2 regions of the Mesorhizobium sp. M7A.F.Ca.CA.003.01.2.1 genome follow, and region 1 is predicted to be linked to the other one. Evidence: riboswitches for the same ligand, from Rfam matches in the RefSeq annotation. Region 1 holds a riboswitch; the other holds the start of a gene.
What was found. Region 1 has a riboswitch for thiamine pyrophosphate ahead of thiB (thiamine ABC transporter substrate binding subunit). Riboswitches for the same ligand answer to the same signal wherever they lie in the genome.
Positions count from the first base shown of each region.

Region 1 (3,406 bases):
AACGAACAGCAGCGCCAGGACGATGAGTAGCGCGTTCAACCAGGTCTCGCTCCGATTGACCGAGAGATAGCGGCGTTGCGCGACCGGCAAATTGGTGTCGCCGACCACATTGGCGCCTAGCCGCGTCAGTGCCAGCACCACGATAAAGGTCAAGGCGATCTGCAGCAGCGTCAGTGCAACGGCCCGTGCGGGATCGAAATCGAAGCGCAGCGCCTGGTAGATGCCGACCTCAAGCGTCGTCGCGGCCGGCCCGCCGCCGAGCGTCAGCACGATCGTGAAGGATGTGATGCAGAGCATGAACACAAGCCCGGCGACGCCGGGCAGTGCGGCGCGCAGCGTTGGCCATTCGATCAGCCGGAACGCCGGCCGGGCCGCCATGCCGAGTTGGCTCGCCAGCCGCCATTGGTCGGCCGGTATGGTCTGCAGCGCCTCGAGGAACAGCCGCGTCGCCAGCGGCAGGTTGAAGAAGACATGGGCGACGAGAATGCCGGACAGGCCATAGATGCCCGGCCAGCTTCCGCCGCCGATAACGGCAAGCACGCCGGCGAAGTAGCCGGCACGGCCATAAAGCGCCAGGATGCCGAGCGCTGCAACGATGGCCGGCAGCGCCAACGGCACGGCGAAGATCTGCAGGATGAAGGCGCGGCCGAAGAAACGTGGATGCCGCGACAGAGCGCGCGCCACAAACAGCCCCGGGATGACCGAAAGCAGCGTCGACAGGACCGCTTGCCAGAGCGTGAAGCGAATGACGCGAAGCAGATAGGGATCGAAGGCTGCCCAGGCGCCCGAGAAATCATGGGCGCCCTCGAAAAGCAGGCCGGCAAACGCGCCGCCGATCAGCAGCGCGATTGCAGCGAGCGCGACAATGCCGGCACTGACGCGGGAATCCGTGGAATGCGCCGGCGCCATCGCGCTGCCTATTTGCTCATCGCCGCCAGCCATTCATCGACCCAGGCCTTGCGGTTGGCGGCGACCTCTTGCGGGCTGAACAGCAAGGTCTTCGTCGGCTTGACCAGTTTGTCGAAGGCCGGATTGAGCGGCTTGTCGGTCTTGCCTGCCGGGAACATCCAGTTGGTCTCGGGGATGGCATCCTGGAATTTCGGCCCGGTCATGAAGGCCATGAACTTGGCCGCCAGCGGATTCTTGGCTCCTGTCGTGGTGATACCCGCCACCTCGATCTGCAGATACTCGCCCTCCTCGAAGGAGGCCGCCTGGTAGCGCTCCGTGTTCTCGGCGACCATGTGGTAGGCTGGCGACGTCGTGTAGGACAGCACCATCGGCGCCTCGCCCTTGGTGAACAGCCCATAGGCCTCGCTCCAGCCCGGCGTCACGGTCAGCACCTTGGCCTTGAGCTTGGCCCAGGCCTCGGGTGCCTTGTCGCCATAGACCGACTTGACCCAAAGAAGCAGGCCGAGGCCTGGCGTCGAGGTGCGCGGATCCTGGATGACGATCTTGTCGTTGGCACTGCCTTCGATCAGCTCCTTCAGGCTCTTCGGCGGCGTCTTCATCTTCTGCGTGTCGTAGACGACAGCGAAATAGCCGTAGTCGAAGGGGACAAACGTGTCGTCGCTCCAGCCGCCCGGCACACTGACATCCGTCACCGCGCCATGCGGCGCGAACAAGCCTGACGCCTTGGCATCGGCGGTGAGATTGGTATCCAGGCCAAGCACGATATCGGCCTTGGTCGATGTGCCTTCCAATCTGACGCGGTTGAGCAGCGCGACGCCATCGGCGACCGAGACGAAGTCGACGTCGCAGCCGCATTCGGCCTCGAACTCCTTCTTCACCACGGGACCCGGACCCCAGTCGGCGGTGAAACTCTCATAGGTGTAGACGGTGAGCTTGTCCTTGGCCAAGGCGGGCCCGGACAAGGCCACGACCGTTGCTGAAACAAGAGCGTATAAAAGCGTGCGCATCGGCGCCTCCTTCGTTTGAATTGAAAGGAATTGAGGCGTCGGACTGTCCGAAACGTCTAATCCCTCCGCCGGTACAAACCGGATCAGGTTCAGCGGGTTGGCGAGACTGCCTCTCAGCCGGTCCGCGAAGATCGCGTCCGGCACCCCGTTAGAGCGTTTCGACACATAGGCCGGGCCGATCCGCCATGCAAGCGGGAGTTTGCCGCCTTCCGTTTCCCGTGCCGGGCTGGTAAGGGCCACACGATATGAGCACATTCACCATCCTGCTTGGCGGCGATCTCATCCGTACGCCACGGCTCGACCGTCAGGTCAAAGGCTCCCGCGTCATCGCCGCCGACGCCGGCATCGGTCATGCGCGGTTGCTGGGTCTCGTGCCGGAGCTGTGGGTGGGTGATTTCGATTCGGTGCCGGCCAACCTGCCGGACGATCTCGCTTCCGTGCCGCGCCGGACCTTCCCGGCGGAAAAGGACCAGACCGATGGCGAACTTGCCGTCGCCGCGGCACTGGAGCGCGGCGCGACCCGCCTGGTGCTGGCCGGCGCCTTTGGCGGCAAGCGCGCCGACCACGCTTTTCTGCATCTGTCGCTCGCCCTGCGGCTGGCGGAGGCGGGAACGGACGTGCTTTTGACCAGCGGCGCTCAGGAAGGCATCCCCCTGCTGCGCGGAACGGCCGGCTTCGACTATGCCGACGGCACGCTGTTTTCGGTGCTCGGCTTTTCCGAGCTCGACGGCCTGACCGTCACCGGCGCCAAATGGCCGCTCGCTCACGTCAAGGTGGCGTTCGGTTCGTCGCTGACCATTTCCAACGAGGTCAAGTCCGACAAGACCGGGGGCCGCCTCGAAATCGCGCTCGGCCATGGCCGCGCGATGCTGCTCGCTCATCCCTATCCCTTACCTGAAAGCTGACATGGCCCCGCCCCTTCTCAACCTTGATGGGATAAAACTGACCTTCGGCGGCACGCCGCTGCTCGATGGCGCCGCCTTGACGGCTTCGGCCGGCGACAAGATCGCACTGGTCGGCCGCAACGGGTCCGGCAAGTCGACCCTGCTGAAGATCGCCGCCGGCCTGATCGAGCCGCAGGACGGCGAAGTGTTCCGCCAGCCTTCGGCGACCGTCCGCTATTTGCCGCAGATGCCCGACATGGAAGGTTTTGCCACTGTCCGCGCCTATGTCGAGGCCGGGCTTGGCCCCGCCGACGATCCCTACCGCGCCAGCTATCTGATGGAGCATCTCGGCCTGTCGGGTGAGGAACGTCCGAACGACCTGTCGGGCGGCGAGGCGAGGCGCGCCGCCCTTGCCCGCGTCATGGCGCCGGAGCCCGATATCCTGCTGCTCGATGAGCCGACCAACCATCTCGACCTCTCGGTCATCGAATGGCTGGAAGAAGAACTCATCCGCACCTCCTCGGCGCTGATCGTCATCTCGCACGACCGCCGCTTCCTCGAACGCGTGTCGCGCGCCACGGTCTGGCTCGATCGCGGCCAGACCCG
Region 1 is NZ_RZRA01000130.1:2,342-5,747, reverse strand. Features, by position in the region: gene thiP (thiamine/thiamine pyrophosphate ABC transporter permease) at 1-909, opposite strand, end outside; gene thiB (thiamine ABC transporter substrate binding subunit) at 918-1,916, opposite strand; TPP riboswitch at 1,960-2,074, opposite strand; gene EN969_RS08065 (thiamine diphosphokinase) at 2,162-2,821, shown strand; gene EN969_RS08060 (ABC-F family ATP-binding cassette domain-containing protein) at 2,823-3,406, shown strand, end outside.

Region 2 (3,406 bases), on a different contig from region 1:
AATTCCTGTAGGCCTGCAAGCATCTCACGCGAGATGTATGGCGTGTCCATCTGACCGTAATACTCGTCGTCGGACGCCTCCTTGTCTGGATCGCTGGGAGGTGTCGCGGGCGAATGTCCCGAGATGTCCGGCGAGCCGAGATCTAGAGGCTCTGTAGAAGGACTGAGTGCCTCGAGACGATCACGAAGGAACGCGGGAAGGTTTTGAAGCTCCCAACTGCCTATCGCTGTGTTGACGAGGATGAAGTTTGCGCCTGCGGATCCTGTCGGAAGTCTGAAGTGCACGGGTTGGTCCACGGGAACGGTCTGCCAACCCAAGCGGGCGGCTAAACTCGCCATTTCGCTGAATTTCTCAGTCGGTCCAAGTTCGCGCGCGTCATCACGGTTCACATCGTGATTTCCCGGTACGAATATCAACGGAAGCGCCTTTGAACTGCGTCCCTGTGCGCGGCAGAGCAACGTGAAATGCTGGAATGCCGAAGCAATGAAGGTCTTGTCGCCACGGCTCGTGAAATCCCCCATGAAGGCGATCGAATCCAAGGGCTTCGAAGTCGTCAGCCGCCGAAGTTTCGTCAAGACGGCACGCAGCGAAGACGCGCGTAGCTTCTGCGTTATTTTCGGAGCGAACTTGCTATCCTTGGCATCGATGTTGCTAGAGGAAGGATGCCAGTCCGGATAGTGAATATCGCCTACTTGAAGGATTCGCACCCGCCGCATAACTCGCCCCCCTGCCGAGAGCCATAGACTAATCCGTTCGCTTTTGCCAAGCGCGAACGATCATCCGCAGTGTCCTTAACGAGGTAGCCTGCACTTTTCGAGAATTGCCACGGCGGCTATTTTTCGGCTGTGAAGCACACGAGACCCGTGACGTGAGACCCAGTTGCTCAATGCCCAGTTGCTCAATGAGCTTTCTTACGAATAAGGGAGAATTTCCGCGGCCGGACTATCTCTGAGCGAGCGTGCATGACTGCCAACGGAAGGTCTTGCACGCACCCTTGCGATCTTGAGCAATGGTCGCCATGACTTTCTTCTTGCAGGCTTTTGAGTGGCCCAGCCTGCGATCACCAGACCCCACCGATTCTAAAGAGCGTGGCAGATGGGATAGTCGAGGTTGCCCGTGCACAGTCACGCTCAGGGCTTGCGCCGCCCAGAGGACACGCTGAAAAGGCAGATTGGGGCGCAAGCACGCCATTCACGAGAGGTTCGACATGAAGACCATGCAAGAAAAAGACATTCCGGCATTCGTACAAGCAGTTGTGGACGCCGGCTGCAAAATTTGCGCGATTGGCAACTTGGGATACGTCTTTGGCGATGCTGATTTCACGCCAGCGCAACGGAGGGCCGTCGAGCCACAGCTGCGTAGGATTGCTGAAATCTACGGCGAACGCGATCATCTCATGAACGAGATAGCTGTATATCTGCGGTCGATCGGACGCCATGTCGAGGTTGAGCCGAAGACAGGTATTTCCTGATGGCCGTGATCGCGAGAAGCCGTCTTCCAACCTCTGAATCCTAAAGGAGGTGACCCCCAAGGCCGTTCGTCACCTTCGACCAGAATAACCACATCCGTGACCGCCTGAGCTACTTGGTCGATACGCGCACATGGCCAATACAGTTTCTCCATCCTTCACGAAGCGAATGAGGCTTTGGCCATTCAGCCCCGGTCTACGGGGCGTGACTTGTCCCCGATGCATGCGCGAGCTCTCCGCCCGGCTGGCCGCCGGTCGTCGCCACCGGCCGAAGGCGCCCGAATGCGCTTGACAAGATAGCGTCAGCCCGTTCAACCTAAGGCATTCACCAGGGGAGTCCCGGCAAGGGGCTGAGATACTGCTGGCTTTCGCGGCGCAGTGACCCGTTGAACCTGATCCAGTTCATACTGGCGTAGGGACGGTGCAAGCGCTTTGCGGGAGTTTACGCCCGAGGTCCTGTTGCAGCAGGTCTACAGAAGCGTCTTTTCATCCTTCCGGCACAGAACTGGGTCTCCAATGCATGAGCAAAGGAGCCTCACGATGAATGCCCTCACCCCCGCCGTATCGACGGGACCACTGCCCGCCTCGCGGAAAATCCACAAGCCCGGCGTCCTCTACCCGCAGATCAGGGTGCCGATGCGCGAGATTTCCGTCCATCCGACGGCCGGCGAACCGCCCGTCACCGTCTACGATCCGTCCGGCCCCTACACCGATCCATCAGTCGAAACCAGCATCGAAAAAGGCCTTGCCCGGCTTCGCCACGAATGGGTCACGGCGCGTGGCGATGTCGAAGCCTATGACGGCCGCCACGTCCGGCCGGAAGACAATGGATTCGCCACCGGCGAGCGCCTGACACCGGAATTTCCGATACGCAATCGGCCGCTCAAGGCCAAGCAGGGCAAGGCGGTGACCCAACTTGCCTATGCGCGCGCCGGCATCATCACGCCAGAAATGGAGTTCGTAGCCATCCGCGAGAATCTCGGCCGCGAGGTGATGCGCGGCAAGCTGCAACGCGACGGCGAAGCCTTCGGCGCGGCGATCCCAGATTTCGTCACACCCGAATTCGTGCGCGACGAGGTGGCGCGCGGGCGCGCAATCATTCCCGCCAACATCAATCATCCCGAGAGCGAGCCGATGATCATCGGTCGCAATTTTCTGGTCAAGATCAACGCCAACATCGGTAACTCGGCTGTCACATCGTCGATGGCCGAAGAGGTCGAAAAAATGGTCTGGGCTATCCGCTGGGGCGCGGACACGGTGATGGACCTGTCGACCGGCCGCAACATCCACAACATCCGCGACTGGATCGTGCGCAATGCGCCGGTGCCGATCGGTACGGTGCCGCTCTATCAGGCGCTGGAAAAGGTCAACGGCATCGCCGAGGATCTGAACTGGGAGGTCTACCGCGACACGCTGATCGAGCAGGCCGAGCAAGGCGTCGACTATTTCACCATCCACGCCGGCGTGCGGCTGCACTACATCCCGCTGACCGTCGACCGGGTCACGGGCATCGTCTCGCGCGGCGGCTCGATCATGGCCAAATGGTGCCTGCACCATCACCGGGAGAGCTTCCTCTACGAGCATTTCGAGGAGATCTGCGACATCGCCAGAGCCTATGACGTCTCCTTCTCGCTCGGCGACGGCCTTCGTCCCGGTTCAATCGCCGATGCGAACGACGCGGCGCAATTCGCCGAACTGGAAACACTTGGAGAACTCACCAAGATTGCCTGGGCAAAGGACTGCCAGGTGATGATCGAAGGCCCGGGCCATGTCCCCATGCACAAGATCAAGCAGAACATGGACAAGCAGCTCGCAGTGTGCGGTGAGGCGCCGTTCTACACGTTGGGGCCGCTGACGACCGACATCGCGCCGGGCTATGACCACATCACCTCAGGGATAGGTGCCGCCATGATAGGCTGGTTCGGCACCGCAATGCTT
Region 2 is NZ_RZRA01000018.1:7,544-10,949, forward strand. Features, by position in the region: gene EN969_RS02030 (metallophosphoesterase) at 1-716, opposite strand, end outside; gene EN969_RS02035 (hypothetical protein) at 1,208-1,471, shown strand; TPP riboswitch at 1,789-1,905, shown strand; gene thiC (phosphomethylpyrimidine synthase ThiC) at 2,009-3,406, shown strand, end outside.
Region 2: it holds a riboswitch for thiamine pyrophosphate, as region 1 does, so the genes downstream of both, thiC (phosphomethylpyrimidine synthase ThiC) here and thiB (thiamine ABC transporter substrate binding subunit) in region 1, are expected to answer to the same signal.